Regions from separate parts of the Pseudomonas sp. ASL7 genome, predicted to be linked through region 1. Evidence: predicted binding sites of a transcription regulator. Region 1 holds the regulator's gene; the other holds the start of a gene.
The links. Region 1 encodes FliA, which starts transcription of late flagellar genes. Its sites were predicted from a motif close to CTAAAGTTTNNNNNNNNNNNGCCGNTAA; they were not measured.

Region 1 (13,856 bases):
GTACGCGTTCAGTCCACCCTTCCCAAACGGACTCAAACTATCCGGACTATTAAATCGCAACAACACGGGATTAAACGCCCGATACCCATTCCCCAACAAATAATGCCCAGTCACTGGATCCGGCCGTTCGCCGTTGAACCCGAGCAGGCTGAGTAACCCGTTTTCAACGGAGCGGTGGCCATAGGGCGCATAGGCGATGGATTGTCGTGGATAATTGGTCTTAAGCGCGTGCAACACCGAACGCTGTTGATCGGTGGCCAGCAGCGTGGCATCGAGTGCTTCGCCCTCGCTCTGCTGTTGCGCCAGCAGGTGGTCACCGTGCTGGAATATCGAATATTGGTTCGCGCCCTGGATCTCGGTGGCCAGCCGGCTTTTGCAATAAAAGCGTTGGCACCCGGGCGTACTCGGCAGCTCATTGGCGATCAGCCGGTCGAGGGCGTCGTAGCGATATTGGCAGAGCGGAGTTTCGTGCTGTGAGGGCATGAGTGAGTGCTCCAAAGGTCCGAAGGACTGGCACTCAGTATTGGCGGTTTCGCAAGGGTTGGGTACTAGCAGAACTGATAGGTTCGCTGGGGTTTGCCCGTTCGATTGGCTTCTGCGTCGAGCTTGGCTCACCGGATAGGCAGCACGATTCCCGAGCGACGCTTGTAGCAGCTGCCGAGCCCGCGAGGCTGCGTTCGAGGACGAAGTCCTCGCCAGGATTTCACGACTGCTGCGCAGCCGGACGCAGCCTCGCAGGCTCGGCAGCTGCTACATGAGGTAAGCCGTGAGTCCAGACATTCCTGTTCTCCAAATCAAAAGATCGCAGCCTTCGGCACCTACAGTGAAATGCGTACACCTGTAGCTGCCGAAGGCTGCGATCTTTTTTGTCTGCGAAATCCCGCTATTTAAAACCCCGCCTAAAGTTGGAAAGCTTCTTGCAGTACCCGCTCTGCGCCTGCTTGTGGCGTCAAAAGATTGCTTTAAAGGAACGGGGAAAACCGGTGGATCGCTCTCAGTTACTCAACAGTGCCCGCACCAACGTTGCCGACTTAAGTCGGGGCAATCTGGGCGTGCCGTTGTTGCTGCTGGTCATGCTGGCGATGATGATGTTGCCGGTGCCACCGTTCCTGCTCGACGTGTTTTTCACGTTCAACATTGCGTTGTCGATTGTCGTGTTGCTGGTCTGTGTCTACGCCTTGCGGCCGCTGGATTTCGCGGTGTTCCCGACCATTCTGCTGATTGCGACACTGTTGCGACTGGCGCTGAACGTGGCCTCCACGCGGGTGGTGATGCTGCACGGGCAGGACGGCCATGCCGCAGCCGGCAAGGTGATCCAGGCCTTCGGCGAGGTGGTGATCGGCGGTAACTACGTGGTCGGTATCGTGGTCTTCGCGATTTTGATGATCATCAACTTCGTCGTGGTGACCAAGGGTGCCGGGCGGATTTCCGAGGTGAGCGCACGCTTCACCCTCGATGCGATGCCCGGCAAACAAATGGCGATCGACGCCGACCTGAACGCCGGTTTGATCGATCAGAACCAGGCCAAATTGCGCCGGATGGAAGTGGCTCAGGAAGCCGAGTTCTACGGTTCCATGGACGGTGCCAGCAAATTCGTGCGCGGTGACGCCATTGCCGGCCTGCTGATTCTGTTCATTAACCTGATCGGCGGCATGGCGGTGGGTATCTTCCAGCACGGCATGGGCTTCGCCGACGCCGGCAAGGTTTACGCGCTGCTGACCATCGGTGACGGTTTGGTGGCGCAATTGCCATCACTGCTTTTATCCACAGCTGCAGCGATCATGGTGACGCGTGCTTCCGGTTCGGAAGACATGGGCAAGCAAATCAATCGCCAGATGTTCGCCTCGCCCAAAGCGTTGGCGGTGGCTGCTGGCTTGATGGCGGTCATGGGCCTGGTGCCCGGCATGCCGCACTTCTCCTTCCTCAGCATGGCAGCCCTGGCGGCAGGCGGTGCGTACCTGTTCTGGAAGAAGCACAACATCGTCAAGGTTCAAGCCCTGCAAGAGGTCAAGCGTCAGCAGGAACTGTTGCCTTCGCCGGCCCGCGCTCAGGAAACCAAGGAGCTTGGCTGGGACGACGTCACCCCGATCGACATGATTGGCCTGGAAGTCGGCTATCGCCTGATTCCTCTGGTGGACCGCAACCAGGGTGGCCAGTTGCTGGCGCGGATCAAAGGCGTGCGCAAGAAGCTTTCCCAGGATCTGGGCTTCCTGATGCCGACCGTGCACATCCGTGACAACCTCGACCTGGCGCCGAGTGCTTATCGGCTGACGCTGATGGGGGTGATCCTGGCCGAAGCGGAGATTTACCCGGATCGCGAACTGGCGATCAACCCTGGGCAAGTCTACGGTTCGCTCAATGGCATCACCGCCAAAGATCCGGCTTTCGGCCTGGAGGCGGTCTGGATCGAGGTCAGTCAGCGTTCCCAGGCGCAATCACTCGGTTATACGGTGGTCGATGCCAGTACGGTGGTGGCCACGCACTTGAACCAGATTCTGTACAAGCACTCCAGCGAGCTGATCGGTCACGAAGAAGTGCAGCAACTGATGCAGTTGCTGGCGAAAAGCTCGCCGAAACTGGCGGAAGAGCTGGTGCCGGGCGTGGTTTCGCTGTCGCAATTGCTCAAGGTGTTGCAAGCGCTGTTGGCGGAGCAAGTGCCGGTACGCGACATTCGCAGCATTGCCGAAGCAATCGCGAACAATGCCGCCAAGAGTCAAGATACTGCCGCATTGGTGGCCGCGGTGCGCGTTGGCGTCTCGCGCGCTATCGTCCAAAGCATTGTAGGGACTGAGTCCGAGCTGCCAGTTATCACCTTGGAGCCAAGGTTGGAACAGATATTGCTCAATAGTCTTCAGAAGGCAGGACAAGGCTCGGAAGAAGGCGTTCTGTTGGAACCAAGCATGGCAGAGAAGCTGCAACGCTCGTTGATCGATGCGGCACAGCGTCAGGAAATGCAAGGTCAACCGGTGATTCTGCTGGTAGCCGGTCCGGTTCGCGCCATGCTTTCGCGATTCGGCCGACTGGCAGTCCCGGGTTTGCATGTGTTGGCTTACCAGGAAATTCCTGACAACAAGCAAGTGACCATCGTTGCGACAGTAGGGCCCAACGGCTGAGGTAGTGGTTTATGCAAGTTAAGCGTTTTTTCGCCGCCGATATGCGTCAGGCCATGAAACTGGTTCGTGATGAGCTGGGCGCTGACGCCGCTATCATTGGCAATCGCCGGATCGCCGGTGGTGTCGAGTTGACGGCTGCCCTGGATTACAAGTTGTCGGCGCTGGCACCGCGTGTTCCGAACATGGAACTCGAAGACGAGCTGCGCAAGACCCAATCGCGGATCGTGACCGCCCAGGCCGAACTGAGCCTGCGAGGCGACGGCGAGAGCGACAATAGCACCAACCGCCAGTTGTTCGCCGGCCTGCCGCTGACCGCTGCCGAGCCATTGATCGAACCGACATACACCCAACCCCGTCGTCCTGCGCCGGCCCCTGCACCGGCCTCATCCGGTGTGGATCCTCGGGCGTTCGACTCGATGCGTTTCGAGCTCAATAGCCTGCGCGAGTTGATGGAAGTACAGCTTGGCTCCTTGGCGTGGAATCAGCTGCAAGGCAGCCGTCCGGCCCAGGCTAACCTCTGGCGTCGCCTGCAACGCATCGGCCTGTCCGGCCCGTTGTCGCGCGATTTGCTGGCGATGATTACCGACATTGAAGAGCCCCGCCAGGCCTGGCGCATGTTGCTGGCGTACCTGGCGCGAATGATCCTCACACCGGAGATCGAGCCTCTGGAAGAGGGCGGTGTGATTGCCATGGTCGGTCCTGCCGGTATGGGCAAGACCACCACCCTGGCCAAACTGGCCGCCCGCTACGTGCTCAAGTACGGCGCGCAAAACATCGCACTGGTGAGCATGGACAGCTACCGTATCGGTGCTCAGGAACAGCTCAAGACCCTCGGCCGGATCCTCAATGTGTCGGTGACACACGTCGACCCGGGCCAGTCGCTGGTTCAGGCGCTGGATCCATTGCTGCGCAAGCGCGTGGTGCTGATCGATACCGCCGGCCTTCAGGCCAGCGACCCGGCACTGCGCATGCAGCTCGAAAGCCTCGCGGGTCGTGGCATCAAATCGAAAAATTACCTGGTTCTGGCAACCACCAGCCAGAAACAGGTTCTAACGGCCGCTTATCACAGTTACAAGCGCTGCGGGCTGGCCGGGTGCATCCTGACTAAACTGGATGAAACGGCAAGTCTGGGCGAGGTGTTGAGCCTGGCCATCAGTCATGAATTGCCGGTGGCGTACCTGACCGATGGCCCACGGATCCCGGATGATTTGCATCTGCCGCGCCGTCATCAGTTGGTCAGTCGCGCCGTGAGTGTGCAAATGCAGGAAGAACCCAGCGAAGAAGCCATGGCTGACATGTTCGCTGATATTTACCACAGCCCGACCAAACAGGTCGGCTGAGGTAGTAATGAACAGTTTTTATACCTACATCGATGGTCTGCCATGCATTGTTCCATCTGTGAACGCGCAGCCAGTAATGTGGCCTCCGTCTATGCAAGACAAGGTAAAGAAATAACATGGGCAGCATGCATCCCGTACAGGTGATCGCGGTGACCGGCGGCAAAGGTGGCGTCGGCAAGACTAACGTGTCAGTGAATTTGTCACTGGCCCTGGCTGAACTCGGCCGTCGCGTCATGCTGTTGGACGCCGACCTGGGTTTGGCGAACGTCGACGTCCTGCTGGGACTGACACCCAAACGCACCCTGGCCGACGTGATCGAAGGCCGATGTGAGCTGCGCGACGTTCTGTTGCAGGGCCCTGGCGGCATCCGCATCGTCCCGGCTGCGTCCGGCACCCAGAGCATGGTTCATCTGAGCCCGGCTCAACACGCCGGCCTGATCCAGGCGTTCAGCGATATCGGCGACAACCTCGACGTATTGGTGATCGACACGGCCGCGGGCATTGGTGATTCGGTGGTCAGTTTCGTCCGCGCCGCGCAGGAAGTCCTGCTGGTGGTGTGCGATGAACCGACTTCGATCACGGACGCCTATGCACTGATCAAACTGCTTAACCGCGATTACGGCATGAACCGCTTCCGCGTCCTGGCCAACATGGCCCAGAGCCCGCAGGAAGGTCGCAATCTGTTCGCCAAGTTGACCAAGGTCACGGATCGCTTCCTCGACGTCGCCTTACAATACGTCGGTGCAGTGCCATACGACGAAAGCGTGCGCAAGGCCGTACAGAAGCAACGTGCCGTCTATGAGGCGTTCCCGCGTTCCAAGTGCTCTCTGGCGTTCAAGGCCATTGCGCAGAAGGTTGATACGTGGCCGCTGCCTGCCAATCCCCGCGGGCATCTGGAGTTTTTTGTCGAGCGCCTCGTGCAACAAACGGCAGGACCGGTTCTATGACAGCCAGCGGTTACAACTTCTACAAGAAGTCGGCACGTGACGCGCAGTACGAGCTGATCGAGCGTTACGCGCCACTGGTTAAACGCATTGCTTACCACTTGCTGGCCCGTCTGCCGGCCAGTGTCCAGGTCGAAGACCTGATCCAGGCCGGGATGATCGGTCTGCTGGAAGTATCGAACAAATACGACCCCAGCAAAGGCGCGAGTTTCGAGACGTACGCGGGCATTCGAATCCGCGGCGCAATGCTCGATGAAGTCCGCAAGGGGGATTGGGCGCCACGTTCGGTCCACCGCAATACCCGGATGGTCAGCGACGCAATTCGCTCGATTGAAGCTAAAACCGGTCGTGACGCTAAAGATCACGAAGTTGCGGCCGAACTCCAATTGAGTCTCGACGATTATTACGGGATTTTGAACGACACCCTGGGTAGCCGCTTATTCAGTTTCGACGATCTGTTGCAGGACGGCGAACACGAAGGGCTGCACGAGGATGGCGCAAGTGCTCATCTCGAGCCGTCACGCGATCTGGAAGATGAACGCTTCCAGGCGGCGCTGGCGGACGCGATTGCCAATTTGCCGGAGCGTGAGCGACTGGTGTTGGCGCTGTACTACGACGAAGAGCTGAATCTGAAGGAAATCGGTGAGGTCCTGGGGGTCAGTGAATCGCGGGTCAGCCAGTTACATAGCCAGTGCGCGGCCCGTTTACGGGGGCGTTTGGGGGAGTGGCGAGCGCGCTGAAGGCAGTGTGGGGACACTGCGAACGTGGCTGGTGTGGTGTTGAACTGCGCCGGTCTCGATCTGTTGTGCTCCAGACAGTCATTGAGTGCTTTGCCAGATTGATTGAAATGGCGCGTCCAGGTGCTGGGCGCGTTTAAGACTGCTTGGAGGTCGAATTGGACAAGAACATGAAAATCCTCATCGTTGATGACTTCTCAACGATGCGGCGGATCATTAAAAACCTGTTGCGTGACCTTGGGTTCACCAACACGGTCGAGGCCGACGATGGCACCACTGCCATTCCGGTTCTTAACAGCGGGAGCATCGACTTTCTGGTAACGGACTGGAACATGCCTGGCATGACCGGTATCGATCTGCTGCGCCACGTGCGCGCCGATGAAAAGCTCAAGCACCTGCCGGTGCTGATGGTTACCGCTGAAGCCAAGCGCGAGCAGATCATCGAAGCGGCCCAGGCCGGCGTTAACGGCTATGTGGTCAAACCCTTCACGGCCCAGGCGTTGAAAGAAAAAATCGAGAAGATTTTCGAACGCATCGGTTGATGGACTGCGCCACGGGGGAGCTATGGAGCATAAAGAATCTTCACTGGGCGATTTTGAATCGACCCTGAAAAAACACGCGGTCGAATTGGTCGAGAGCCTTGAAAAAGGCAAATTCGGCGACGCTGTGCAATTGATCCATGAGCTCAATCAGACCCGTGACCGCGGCCTGTATCAGGAAGTGGGCAAGCTCACCCGGGAGCTGCATAGCGCGATCGTCAATTTCCAGATTGACCCGACCATGCCGCAAGCCGAGGAAGTCTCGCAGATCACTGATGCCACGGAGCGTCTGGGCTACGTGGTCAAGCTGACCGAGGCGGCGGCCAACCGCACCATGGATCTGGTGGAAAACGCCACGCCGCTGGTCAACAGCCTGAGCGAAGAAGCCCAGGCCTTGAGCACGGACTGGGGGCGGTTCATGCGTCGCGAAGTCGGTGCGCAAGAGTTCCGCGAACTGGCCCGGCGCGTCGACGGTTTCCTGACGCGCAGCCGTGAAGACAATCGCGTCGTGTCGAGCAATCTCAACGACATTTTGCTCGCGCAGGATTACCAGGACCTCACCGGCCAGGTGATCAAGCGTGTGACCCAATTGGTCACCGAAGTTGAAAGCAACCTGCTCAAGCTCGTGCTTATGGCCAGTCAGGTAGATCGCTTTGCGGGCATCGAACATGACCGTGAAGCGATACTTGCAGAAAAAGATCCACAAAAACATCTCTCTCAGGGTGAAGGTCCGCAGATTCATGCCGATAAAAGAGAAGACGTTGTGTCCGGTCAGGACGATGTGGACGATTTGCTATCCAGCCTAGGGTTTTAGAACTTTAGGTATTTTAGGTTTTTAGACCTGTTAGGAGCACACCCTTAATGAGCTTCGGCGCCGATGAAGAGATCCTTCAGGATTTTCTGGTTGAGGCCGGCGAGATTCTAGAGCAACTGTCCGAACAGCTGGTCGAGCTTGAAAGTCGACCTGATGATGCGGACTTGCTCAATGCAATTTTTCGCGGTTTTCACACTGTAAAAGGGGGCGCCGGCTTCCTCCAGCTCAACGAGCTGGTGGAGTGCTGTCACATCGCCGAGAACGTGTTCGACATCCTGCGCAAGGGTGAGCGTCGCGTCGACTCGGAACTGATGGACGTGGTTCTCGAAGCGCTGGACGCGGTGAACAGCATGTTTACCGAAGTCCGCGAACGCAGCCCGATCACGGCTGCAACGCCTGAATTGCTCGCAGCGCTTGCCCGTCTGGCCGAGCCGCAAACCGCTGATGAGTCGGCGCCGGTTGCCGAAGTCTTCGAAGCGCCTGTCGCTGAAAGCGAGTCGGGCGACATCACCGATAACGAATTCGAACAACTGCTGGACTCGCTGAATGCCGTCAAGGCACAAGCCGAGGCCCCCGTGGTGGCTGCGCAGCCTGCTTCGCTGCCTGCCGGCAATGCAGCCGCCAGCGACGAAATTACCGATGCCGAGTTCGAGTCGTTGCTCGATCAACTGCACGGCAAAGGCCAGTTCGCCGTCGATGCGATAGCCGCACCCACCGCACCCGCGGCTGCCCCGAAAGCGGCAGGCGACAGCTCCGACATTACCGACGACGAATTCGAGGCACTGCTCGATCAGTTGCACGGCAAGGGCAACTTTGCGGTCGACGCGCTGGAGTCGGCCATTGCCGCGGTGCCGACCCCGGCCGCGCCCGCCGCAGCGGCGGCGGGCAGCGATCTGATCTCCGATCACGAATTCGAATCGCTGCTCGACGAATTGCATGGCAAAGGCAAGTTCACTGAAGTCGGTAGCGCTTCGGCGACTGCCTCTGCTGTTGCTTCAGTGCCGGCTTCTGTTGCCAAGGCTGCACCGAAACCGGTGGCCAAGGCGCCCGAGCCTCAAGCCGAAACAGCGAAGCCTGCTGCAGCGGCTCCGGCCCGTGCACCGTCCGCGCCGCCCGCCGAAAAGCCGGCCAGCGAAGCCGAGACCACGGTTCGGGTCGATACGGCGCGTCTCGACGAAATCATGAACATGGTCGGCGAGTTGGTACTGGTGCGTAACCGTCTGGTTCGTCTGGGCGCCAACAGCGCTGATGAGGCCATGTCCAAGGCCGTGTCGAACCTCGACGTGGTCACGGCTGACCTGCAAACCGCGGTCATGAAGACCCGGATGCAACCGATCAAGAAGGTTTTCGGGCGCTTCCCGCGCCTGGTTCGCGACCTGGCTCGCCAGCTCAAGAAAGAAATCAACCTGGAATTGGTCGGCGAAGAAACCGATCTCGACAAAAACCTTGTCGAGGCGCTGGCCGATCCGCTGGTCCACTTGGTGCGCAACGCGGTCGACCACGGCATCGAGTCGCCGGAAGAGCGCGAAGCCTCGGGCAAGTCCCGCGGCGGCAAGGTGATCCTTGCGGCGGAGCAGGAAGGCGACCACATCCTGTTGTCGATCTCCGATGACGGCAAAGGCATGGACCCGAACGTCTTGCGATCCATCGCAGTAAAACGCGGTGTGATGGACAAGGACGCGGCCGATCGCCTGAGCGATACCGAGTGCTACAACCTGATTTTCGCGCCAGGGTTCTCGACCAAGACCGAGATCTCCGACGTGTCGGGCCGTGGCGTCGGCATGGACGTGGTGAAAACCAAGATTTCCCAGCTCAACGGTTCGATCAATATCTTCTCGGCCAAGGGGCAGGGCTCGAAGATCGTCATCAAGGTCCCGTTGACCCTGGCGATCATGCCGACGCTGATGGTCATGCTCGGCAATCAGGCGTTTGCGTTCCCGCTGGTAAACGTCAACGAGATTTTCCACCTCGACCTGTCGCGCACCAACGTGGTGGACGGTCAGGAAGTGGTGATCGTGCGGGACAAGGCGCTGCCTCTGTTTTACCTCAAGCGCTGGCTGGTCAGCTCCGCCGCTCACGAAGAGCAGCGCGAAGGCCATGTGGTGATCCTTTCGGTGGGCACCCAGCGAATCGGCTTCGTCGTCGATCAGTTGGTGGGCCAGGAAGAAGTGGTCATCAAGCCATTGGGCAAAATGCTCCAGGGAACTCCGGGCATGTCCGGCGCCACCATTACCGGTGACGGCCGCATTGCACTGATTCTCGATGTTCCGAGCATGCTCAAGCGTTACGCCGCACGGCGTATTTGATTCTGGCGGGGCGGGGCGACTGTGCCTCGCTCCGTCTAACGGAGTGTTTATGGCAGTCAAGGTCCTGGTGGTGGACGATTCGGGGTTTTTCCGCCGCCGCGTCTCGGAAATTCTTTCAGCGGATCCGAATATCCAGGTCGTCGGCACGGCGACCAACGGAAAAGAGGCGATCGATCAGGCACTGGCGCTCAAGCCCGATGTGATCACCATGGACTACGAGATGCCGATGATGGATGGCATCACGGCAGTGCGGCACATCATGCAGCGCTGCCCGACACCCGTATTGATGTTTTCCTCGCTGACGCACGAAGGCGCCCGGGTCACCCTGGACGCACTGGACGCTGGCGCGGTGGATTTCCTGCCGAAAAATTTCGAAGACATCTCGCGCAATCCCGAGAAGGTCAAGCAACTGCTGTGCGAGAAGATTCTCAGCATCTCGCGCAGTAACCGTCGTGCCAGCACTTACAGCGCTCCGGCTCCCGTCGTTACGCCGCCCCCGACCCCGACGCTTTCGAGCGTCAGCAGTTATGGCAGCAGCGTGCCGGCGCGTCCGGCACCGGCACCGATCCCTGTGCGTACGCACGCGCCTGGATCAGCCGGTCCGTTGTCGCCCGCGCCGAAACGCAAAGCCTACAAATTAGTTGCCATTGGCACCTCCACTGGCGGCCCGGTGGCGCTGCAGCGGGTGCTGACCCAATTGCCGGCCAATTTCCCGGCGCCGATCGTATTGGTCCAGCACATGCCGGCTGCCTTCACCAAGGCGTTCGCCGAGCGTCTGGACAAGCTGTGCCGTATCAGTGTCAAGGAAGCCGAGGATGGTGACATCCTGCGTCCGGGCCTGGCGTTGCTGGCACCGGGTGGCAAGCAAATGATGATCGACGGCCGTGGTGCGGTGAAAATCCTCCCTGGCGACGAGCGTCTGAATTACAAACCGTGCGTGGACATTACCTTCGGTTCCGCGGCCAAGTCCTACGGTGACAAAGTTCTGGCGGTCGTGCTGACCGGCATGGGCGCCGACGGTCGCGAAGGCGCGCGTCTGCTCAAGCAGGGCGGCAGTTCGATCTGGGCTCAGGACGAAGCCAGTTGCGTGATCTACGGCATGCCGATGGCCATCGTCAAAGCTGAACTCGCCGATGCCGTGTACAGCCTCGACGACATTGGCAAGCACCTGGTCGAGGCGTGTGTCTGATGGATGTTCTAAGCCTTATCGGGATCATCATGGCGTTCGTCGCCATTATTGGCGGCAACTACCTTGAGGGAGGGCACCTCGGCGCGCTGGCCAACGGCCCGGCGGCGTTGATCGTGCTCGGCGGGACCATCGGTGCAGCGCTGCTGCAATCACCGATGAGCGCTTTCAAGCGCGCCATGCAGATACTGGCCTGGATCCTGTTTCCGCCTCGCGTGGATCTGGCCGGTGGTATCGATCGTGTCGTGAACTGGAGTCTGACGGCGCGCAAGGAAGGTTTGCTCGGTCTGGAAGGGATGGCCGATACCGAGCCCGACAGCTACTCGCGCAAAGGCTTGCAACTGCTGGTGGACGGGGCGGAGCCGGAAGCGATTCGCAGCATCCTGGAAGTGGATTTCTACACTCAGGAAAGCCGCGACATCGAAGCGGCCAAAGTCTTCGAAAGCATGGGTGGCTACGCGCCGACCATCGGCATCATCGGTGCGGTGATGGGCCTGATCCATGTCATGGGCAACCTGGGTGATCCATCGCAACTGGGCAACGGCATCGCCGTCGCCTTCGTCGCCACCATCTACGGCGTGGCCAGTGCCAACCTGGTGCTGCTGCCGATTGCCGCCAAACTCAAGTCCATAGCGTTGCGCCAGTCGCGTTATCGCGAAATGTTGCTTGAAGGCATCCTGTCGATCGCCGAAGGTGAAAACCCTCGCTCTATTGAGTTGAAGCTTCAGGGCTTCATGGATTGATGGGGGTAATGGATTATGGCTCGTCGTCGTCAGCCTGAAGAACACGTCAACCACGAGCGCTGGCTGGTGTCCTATGCCGACTTCATCACCTTGCTGTTCGCTTTTTTCGTGGTGATGTACTCGATCTCTTCGATCAACGAAGGCAAGTACAAAGTCATCTCGGAAGCATTGATCGGGGTCTTTACCGACTCCGACCATGCGCTCAAGCCGATCCCGATTGGTGACGAGCGGCCGAAGACCGTGACCCCGGCCAAGCCGTTGGTCAAGGACAGCGAGCAGATCGATGCCGGCATCGCCCAGGCTGCCAACGACCCGCTCAAGAGCATCGCCGATGACATCAGCGCGGCGTTCGGCGACTTGATCAGCTCCAACCAGATGACCGTTCGCGGCAACGAACTGTGGGTCGAGATCGAACTCAATTCCAGCCTGTTGTTCGGCAGCGGTGACGCCATGCCCAGCGACATCGCGTTCAACATCATCGACAAGGTCGCCGGGATTCTGAAGCCGTTCGACAACCCGATTCACGTCGAAGGTTTCACCGACGACCAACCGATCCGGACCTCGCAATACCCGACCAACTGGGAGTTGTCGTCGGCCCGTTCGGCCAGCATCGTGCGCATGCTGGCGATGCAGGGGGTGAACCCGGGTCGCCTGGCGTCGGTGGGTTACGGTGAATTCCAGCCAGTGGCCAACAACGCCACCGCCGAAGGCCGGGCGCGTAACCGTCGCGTCGTGCTGGTGGTATCACGAAATCTCGATGTCCGTCGCAGCCTCACCGGTACCGGAACCGCGAATGCGAAACCGGATGCCGCATTGAAGCGTGCTGGCACACAAACTGCACCGACCCCGGTCAAGTCGCCGGGACGAGAGAGCGCCGTCAATTCTCCGTCACCCGCATTAACACGCTGAGCTATTTCTCGGTCGGCCATTTCGACCGGGAGGAACTATCTGAATGAGAGTCTGGGCAGTCGCCAATCAAAAGGGTGGTGTCGGTAAAACCACTTCCTCTATCGCTTTAGCCGGTTTACTGGCCGAGGCGGGCAAGCGTGTGGTCATGGTCGATCTCGACCCCCACGGCTCCATGACCAGCTACTTCGGCTACGACCCCGACAGCCTGGAACACAGCAGCTACGACCTGTTTCTGCACAAGGGCAGCGTGCCGCAAGGCTTGCCCGGTCAGTTGTTGTTGCCCACCAGTCACGAGAGTATTTCGTTGTTGCCGTCGAGCACCGCGCTGGCGACCCTTGAACGCCAGTCGCCAGGCCAAAGCGGTTTGGGCCTGGTGATTGCCAAGAGCCTGGCGCAGTTGTGGCAGGACTTCGATTACGCCGTTATCGACAGCCCGCCATTGCTCGGCGTGCTGATGGTCAATGCCTTGGCGGCGAGCCAGCAGTTGGTGATCCCGGTGCAGACCGAACACCTGGCTGTCAAAGGCCTGGAACGGATGGTCAATACGCTGGCGATGATCAATCGCTCACGCAAACAGGCGCTGCCCTTCAGTATCGTGCCGACCCTGTTCGACCGCCGCACGCAAGCGTCCCTGGGGACGCTGCGCGTCTTGCGTGACATGTACCCGGAAGAAATCTGGCAGGGCTACATCCCGGTCGATACCCGCTTGCGTGACGCCAGCCGGGCCGGGCTGACGCCTTCGCAATTCGACGGCAAGAGCCGTGGTGTTCTCGCTTACCGCGCACTGCTCAAGCATTTGCTTGCTCAGCAGCTCGTTCCGCAGGTGGCTTGAGATGAATCGGCCGGTAAAAATCACCTCCCGTCCGCAACTGGCGCTCCAGTCTTATCTGGACAGCTTGCTGCAGGATGCGACCGAAGAATTGCCGGTTGAAGTTGAAGCGCTTGTAGAAGTGGTCGCGGTTGTTGAGGCTGTCGAGGTTGAAGCTGCACTGGACGAGTTCCAGGCGGCAGTGCTCGAAGAGCAGGCTCGCGATGCACATAAACCGGCCGTGGTGGCTGCCCCGGTTCCGGCACCGGTTGCAAAAGCCCCGGTTGCGCTGTTCGAAGCTCCAGCACCGATCCTTGCGCCGGTATCGACCATCGCTCCGTTGCTGCAAACCCTGGTGCCGCCAGTCGTCGACGTTCATCTGCCACCCAGCAATACGCCGCCACCGGTGGAAACCGA
Region 2 (5,703 bases), 2.8 Mb from region 1:
CACGGGGATGGCCGGCGGCGTGGCGAGTTTGGCCGTGGTGGGTTTAGCGAGATACCACCCGCCCAGCGCAACCAACACGATCAGAAAGGCTGCGAGAAGGACGTTTTTTTTCTGAGTTCGCATGCGAGTGGGGCGCCGGGGCTGGGTGGTCGGGATTTTGGGCAGATTTATACTTCCCTTATAAACCTGTTCGACGGTCAGGAGGGTGACTGCTAACTGACGGCGCTGTCAGTTTGGAAGCCTGATGAATTTTGTGAAACATTTGCGTACACCACAGTCCCCCGCAGGAGCTGGCTTGCTGGCGAGGGCGACTAAGCTGATTAAAGATATTTTCTATGACCGGATACAGAGGAGGTGATCCATGAGCGATGCTGGAGTGCGCTTGAAATGAAGCGGAAAATCGTGGTTTCGAGTGTGCTGTTGTTCATACCTCTGGCGGTATCCGCTGCACCGCAAATGGTGTCGGGCAGCGTGCATTTTGTCGGGCAGATCGTCAATTCGGGATGTGCGGTGAGTCATGCCGGGCCGTCGCAGTTTGCCGAGTCGCAACGTATCCAGGTGACATCCGGTTTGGATCTGGACGTGGATACCTATCGCAATGCCTGCGGTCACGGTCCGATACCGTTTTCGACGGCTTTCGAGTCGTTGAAGGCAGATGAGGCCAGTGTCGTTTCGACACCTGAAAAAGGTAGGGTCACCATCACCTACTTGTAAGGCCGTGCCGCTGCCGCCATCGGGAGCAGGCTCACTCCTACAGTAGAATCTGCGCCGAACACGAGTCTGTGTGCTATGGAGATCAGAGGTGGGAGCGAGCCTGCTCGCGATGAGGCCATCAAAGACAACTCATCGCCTGGATCAGGCCGCCCGTAACGAAATAAACGCATTGTTCAGTGTGTCAGGTGGGGACCGGTTCCCGGCGGACTACCCGCATGCCGGCGCTTTCGTACAGCCGCTGCGCCCGAAGGTTGTCTTCCAGCACTTTCAAATCTACAAATCCTTCGCGCCGCTGCTGAAACACATTGAATGCATTCAGCAGCAACGCTCGCCCCAAACCTCGTCCCTGAGCCCGCGGATGCACCACCAGACTCTTGATGTAGGCGCTCGTCCAGCACTGGCACACGCCAACGATGCCTTGGGCATCCAGCGCGATGAAACACAGCGTTGGATCGTATTCGGGATCAGTTTCAAAACGCTGTTGCCACACGTCCAGAGCCGGTACGCGACCCCCTCCTTGCAGATAACCCAGTTCCATCAAGCGATGAACGTCTTCTGCCAGGTCGGGACGGTATTGGGTCAGGACGATTCCCTGGGGCCAGGTGATCGCGGGCACAGCTTCAGTGAGGCTGCGCCGCATCAGAAAGCAGAATTTTTCGACCAACACTCAATGACCTTGTGCGGCGACTGCCTTGGCCGCTTCGATCAGGCACTTGGTCAGTTCTGGGGAGGAGAACTTGGTCAGTACCCCGTTCGCACCGGCAAGACGGGCCTTTTCGCTGTTCATCGCGCTATCCAGCGAGGTGTGGAGCAACACATAGAGGTGCGCGAAGTCAGGGGTTTCACGCAGGGTACGGGTGAAGGCATAGCCGTCCATTTCGGACATTTCGATGTCCGAAACAATCAGGTTGATCTGCTGCGCTGTGCCTTGGAGGTCCAGCAAGCAATCGATGGCTTCCTTGGCGCTACGGGCGGTGTGACATTGCAGCCCGAGGTTGCGCAAGGTGTGTACCGATTGTTGCAGCGCTGTCTGGCTGTCATCGACCACCAGAATCCGTGCGTGACCCAACACCTCGGCGTCTTCCATGCTGAGTTCGGTCGGGGCCATTTCGATCTGTACCGGGGCGATGCCGTGGATCACTTTTTCGATGTCCAGCACTTGCACCAACGTGCCGTCGACGGAGGTCACGCCGGTGATATACGAACGCACGCCGCCAGAGCCAAAGGGTGGCGGGCGGATGTCGGTGGTCAGGCAATGGACGATCTTGCTCACCGCTTGAACGTGCAAGCCCTGTTTGGAGCGGCTGATGTCCGTGACGATCAGGCAGCCACCGTTAGGATCTTCCAGAGGGCGTTCGCCGATGGCACGACTCAGGTCGATGACTGACAACGAGGCGCCGCGCAGGGTGGCGATGCCTTTGACGTGAGGGTGCGACTCGGGGAGCTTGGTCAGCGGCGGGCAGGGGATGATTTCACTGACTTTCAGCAGGTTGATCGCCATCAGCTTGCCGCTGCGCAAGGTAAACAGCAGAAGCGAAAGTGAGTCTGCGCGGGCTTTGTTGGAAGACATAAAAACCTTCTCTGGAAAAGGTGATGGGCGAATGAGGGGATCGCCAACAGCTATCGATGCCAGGTTATCGACTTGTTGGGGGCAGGCTTTAGGAATATTCCCCTGATGTCCACAGGACTGAAAAAGCCCCGCCTCTTCAAAAGAGCGCGGGGCTTTTTATTATCTCGAGTTTAGCTGGCGCTAACTTACTCTTCGCCCATCTGCGATTGCAGATAGTTTTCCAGACCGACTTTATCGATCAGGCCCAGTTGGGTTTCCAGCCAGTCGATGTGTTCTTCTTCGGACTCCAGGATATCTTCCAGCAGTTCGCGGCTACCGAAGTCACCCACTTTTTCGCAATGAACGATGGCTTTCTTGAGATCAGCGTGGCCGGTGCGCTCGATGCGCAGGTCGCACTCAAGCATTTCCTGGGTGTGTTCACCGATCTGCAGCTTGCCCAGATCCTGGACATTCGGCAGGCCTTCAAGGAACAGGATGCGCTTGATCAGCCGGTCCGCGTGCTTCATCTCGTCGATGGATTCGTGGTACTCGTGTTTGCCCAGCTTATTCAGGCCCCAATCTTCGTACATGCGCGCATGCAGGAAATATTGATTGATCGCGACCAGCTCATTGGCAAGGATCTTGTTGAGATGCTGGATGACTGTAGTGTCGCCTTTCATGATGGGGTCCTGCCCTGTATTAGCTGTCAATAAGGCAGAGTTTGAGCCGCGTAATTAGGAGTGTCAAACCTAAGCTATTGAAACTTAAATGAAAATTAATCGAAATAAGAGTGTTTATGTTCCGCGTCTAGCGCATAAGCAATTGATTTTCTGGCATAAAAAAACCGGACATGAGTCCGGTTCTTTAAAATGGGGTATTTATGCGGCTGTAAATTCAACTGGAAAAGGTATCGCCGCCTGGGCCGATTGCAATTTGGTCAGGGTCTCGCGGACCACGTCCTTGGCGAGGCAGGCACATTTGCCGCATTGACTCGCAACGCCGGTGGCCTGACGAACTTCCTTATAGCTGCAGCAACCTTCATAGATTGCATCGCGGATTTGACCGTCGGTGACGCCAGTGCAGAGACAAACATACATAAGTGAAAACCGTCGCTGGTTGTGACTCAATTGCGATGGATCTTAATGTTAACGAGAATGATTGTCAAAGTGGTTTCCATGACCTTTGCGGCACACAGGCGTGTGACTGACGAACGGTTTGCCTGCAGGTGATCCGCGTCGACCTGTAACGGATGCTTTTTTGGACAGGTCAAACACGCAGTGTATGATGACCGGTCTTTGCAAAACCGGTTTGTGTCACAGGGCTGTCGCCTGAGGGTGGCAGGCTGATGCGAGCCCGGTTCTTCACGTCTTTACACCAGGAGATATCCAATGAGCGTACTCGTAGGCAAACAAGCCCCAGATTTCACCGTCCCGGCCGTACTCGGCAATGGCGAGATCGTAGACAGCTACACCCTGTCCTCGGCCATCAAAGGCAAATACGGCCTGGTGTTCTTCTACCCACTGGACTTCACTTTCGTTTGCCCGTCCGAGCTGATCGCTCTGGACCACCGCATGGAAGACTTCAAGGCACGCAACGTTGAAGTGATCGCTGTTTCGATCGACTCTCACTTCACCCACAACGCCTGGCGCAACACCCCGATCAATGCCGGTGGCATCGGTCAGGTTCAGTACGTCATGGCTGCCGACATGAAGCACGACATCGCCAAGGCCTACGACGTTGAGTCTGCAGACGGCGTGGCTTTCCGTGGCGCGTTCCTGATCGACGACAAAGGTGTCGTTCGCTCGCAGATCGTCAACGACCTGCCACTGGGCCGTAACATGGAAGAGCTGATTCGTCTGGTCGACGCTCTGCAATTCCACGAAGCGCACGGCGAAGTTTGCCCTGCCAACTGGAAAAAAGGCGACAAGGGCATGACTGCTTCGCCAGAAGGTGTTGCTGCTTACCTGACCGAGAACGCTGGCAAGCTGTAAGCCAAGCGTCAGGCATAAAAAAACCGGCCGTTGAGGCCGGTTTTTTTATGGGCGGGATACTGCAATCCCTGTAGGAGCGAGCTTGCTCGCGATGAATCTGAAGGCGATGTTTTTCCCCAGACAGCACGCGTTATCGTTCACGTCCATCGCGAGCAAGCTCGCTCCTACATACACACACAAATCAGTCGTTGAAGTCTTCCCAGCCGCCCATTTGTTTCCAGCGATTGACGATGCCGCAGAACAACTCGGCCGTCTTCTCTGTGTCGTAGCGAGCCGAGTGAGCCTCGCGACCGTCGAAGTCGATATCGGCTGCCTGACAGGCCTTGGCCAGTACGGTTTGACCGTAAGCCAGCCCCGCCAATGTCGCGGTATCGAAGCTGGAGAATGGATGAAACGGGTTGCGTTTCATGTCCAGGCGCGCGACGGCGGCGTTGAGGAAACCCAGATCGAAGCTGCTGTTATGCCCGACCAGAATCGCCCGTTTGCAGCCGTTCGATTTCAACGCCTTGCGAATGCCACGGAAAATATCGGTCAGTGCGGCTTCTTCGCTCACCGCCATGCGCAGTGGGTGATCCAGTTTGATACCGGTGAATTCCAGCGCGGCTGCTTCGATGTTCGCGCCTTCAAAGGGTTCTACACGGAAGAAGTAGGTGTGATCGGGATACACAAACCCTTTTTCGTCCATGGCGATGGTGGTCGCAGCGATTTCCAGCAAGGCGTCAGTGGCAGAGTTGAAACCGCCGGTTTCAACATCGACAACGACTGGCAGGTATCCACGGAAGCGAGCTGCCATCGGGTGGCGCGAACCACCTCCGCCGCCTTGACCGTCCTGTTCGTCGTCGAAATGATCTTCACTCACGCGTGTTCCTCCAGCAGGCGCCAGCGCAGTTTTTCACCGGCGCGCAGCGGGATTACGGTCAGCTCGCCAAATGGCAGGCTGGTAGGGGCGGTCCACTCTTCGCGGACCAGGGTAATTCGATCGGTGTTCACCGGCAGGCCGTAGAAACGCGGACCATTCAGGCTGGCGAAGGCTTCGAGCTTGTCCAGCGCGTTGCGCTGTTCGAAGGCCTCGGCATACATCTCGATCGCCGCGTAAGCGGTGTAGCAACCGGCGCAACCACAAGCCGCTTCTTTGGCGTGCTGGGCGTGGGGGGCCGAGTCGGTGCCCAGGAAGAATTTCTCGCTACCGCTGGTGGCGGCGTCGAGCAGTGCTTCCTGATGCGTATTGCGCTTGAGAATCGGCAGGCAATAGAAGTGCGGCCGAATCCCGCCCACCAGCATGTGGTTGCGGTTGTACAGCAGGTGATGCGCGGTGATGGTTGCGCCGACGTTGGCCGCAGCCTCGTTGACGAACTGTACGGCATCCGCGGTGGTGATGTGTTCGAACACGACTTTGAGTGTCGGGAAGCGCTCGACCACCCGACGCATGTGCTCGTCGATGAAGATTTT

Region 2: AC1MDT_RS17040 (chemotaxis protein CheW) is a predicted target of FliA. The motif match lies at 2,349-2,376, and genes of this name have one in related genera.

Annotation. Positions count from the first base shown of each region.
Region 1 is NZ_CM155279.1:160,036-173,891, forward strand. Features, by position in the region: gene AC1MDT_RS00745 (RHS repeat-associated core domain-containing protein) at 1-483, opposite strand, end outside; gene flhA (flagellar biosynthesis protein FlhA) at 984-3,113, shown strand; gene flhF (flagellar biosynthesis GTPase FlhF) at 3,125-4,453, shown strand; gene fleN (flagellar synthesis regulator FleN) at 4,570-5,400, shown strand; gene fliA (RNA polymerase sigma factor FliA) at 5,397-6,137, shown strand; gene AC1MDT_RS00770 (chemotaxis response regulator CheY) at 6,305-6,676, shown strand; gene AC1MDT_RS00775 (protein phosphatase CheZ) at 6,699-7,487, shown strand; gene AC1MDT_RS00780 (chemotaxis protein CheA) at 7,535-9,793, shown strand; gene AC1MDT_RS00785 (protein-glutamate methylesterase/protein-glutamine glutaminase) at 9,843-10,982, shown strand; gene AC1MDT_RS00790 (flagellar motor protein) at 10,982-11,722, shown strand; gene motD (flagellar motor protein MotD) at 11,738-12,631, shown strand; gene AC1MDT_RS00800 (ParA family protein) at 12,675-13,463, shown strand; gene AC1MDT_RS00805 (CheW domain-containing protein) at 13,465-13,856, shown strand, end outside.
Region 2 is NZ_CM155279.1:3,696,090-3,701,792, reverse strand. Features, by position in the region: gene AC1MDT_RS17055 (efflux RND transporter periplasmic adaptor subunit) at 1-123, opposite strand, end outside; gene AC1MDT_RS17050 (type 1 fimbrial protein) at 388-714, shown strand; gene AC1MDT_RS17045 (GNAT family N-acetyltransferase) at 896-1,354, opposite strand; gene AC1MDT_RS17040 (chemotaxis protein CheW) at 1,382-2,284, opposite strand; gene bfr (bacterioferritin) at 2,470-2,943, opposite strand; gene AC1MDT_RS17030 (bacterioferritin-associated ferredoxin) at 3,142-3,360, opposite strand; gene AC1MDT_RS17025 (peroxiredoxin) at 3,652-4,254, shown strand; gene rnt (ribonuclease T) at 4,436-5,113, opposite strand; gene pyrC (dihydroorotase) at 5,110-5,703, opposite strand, start outside.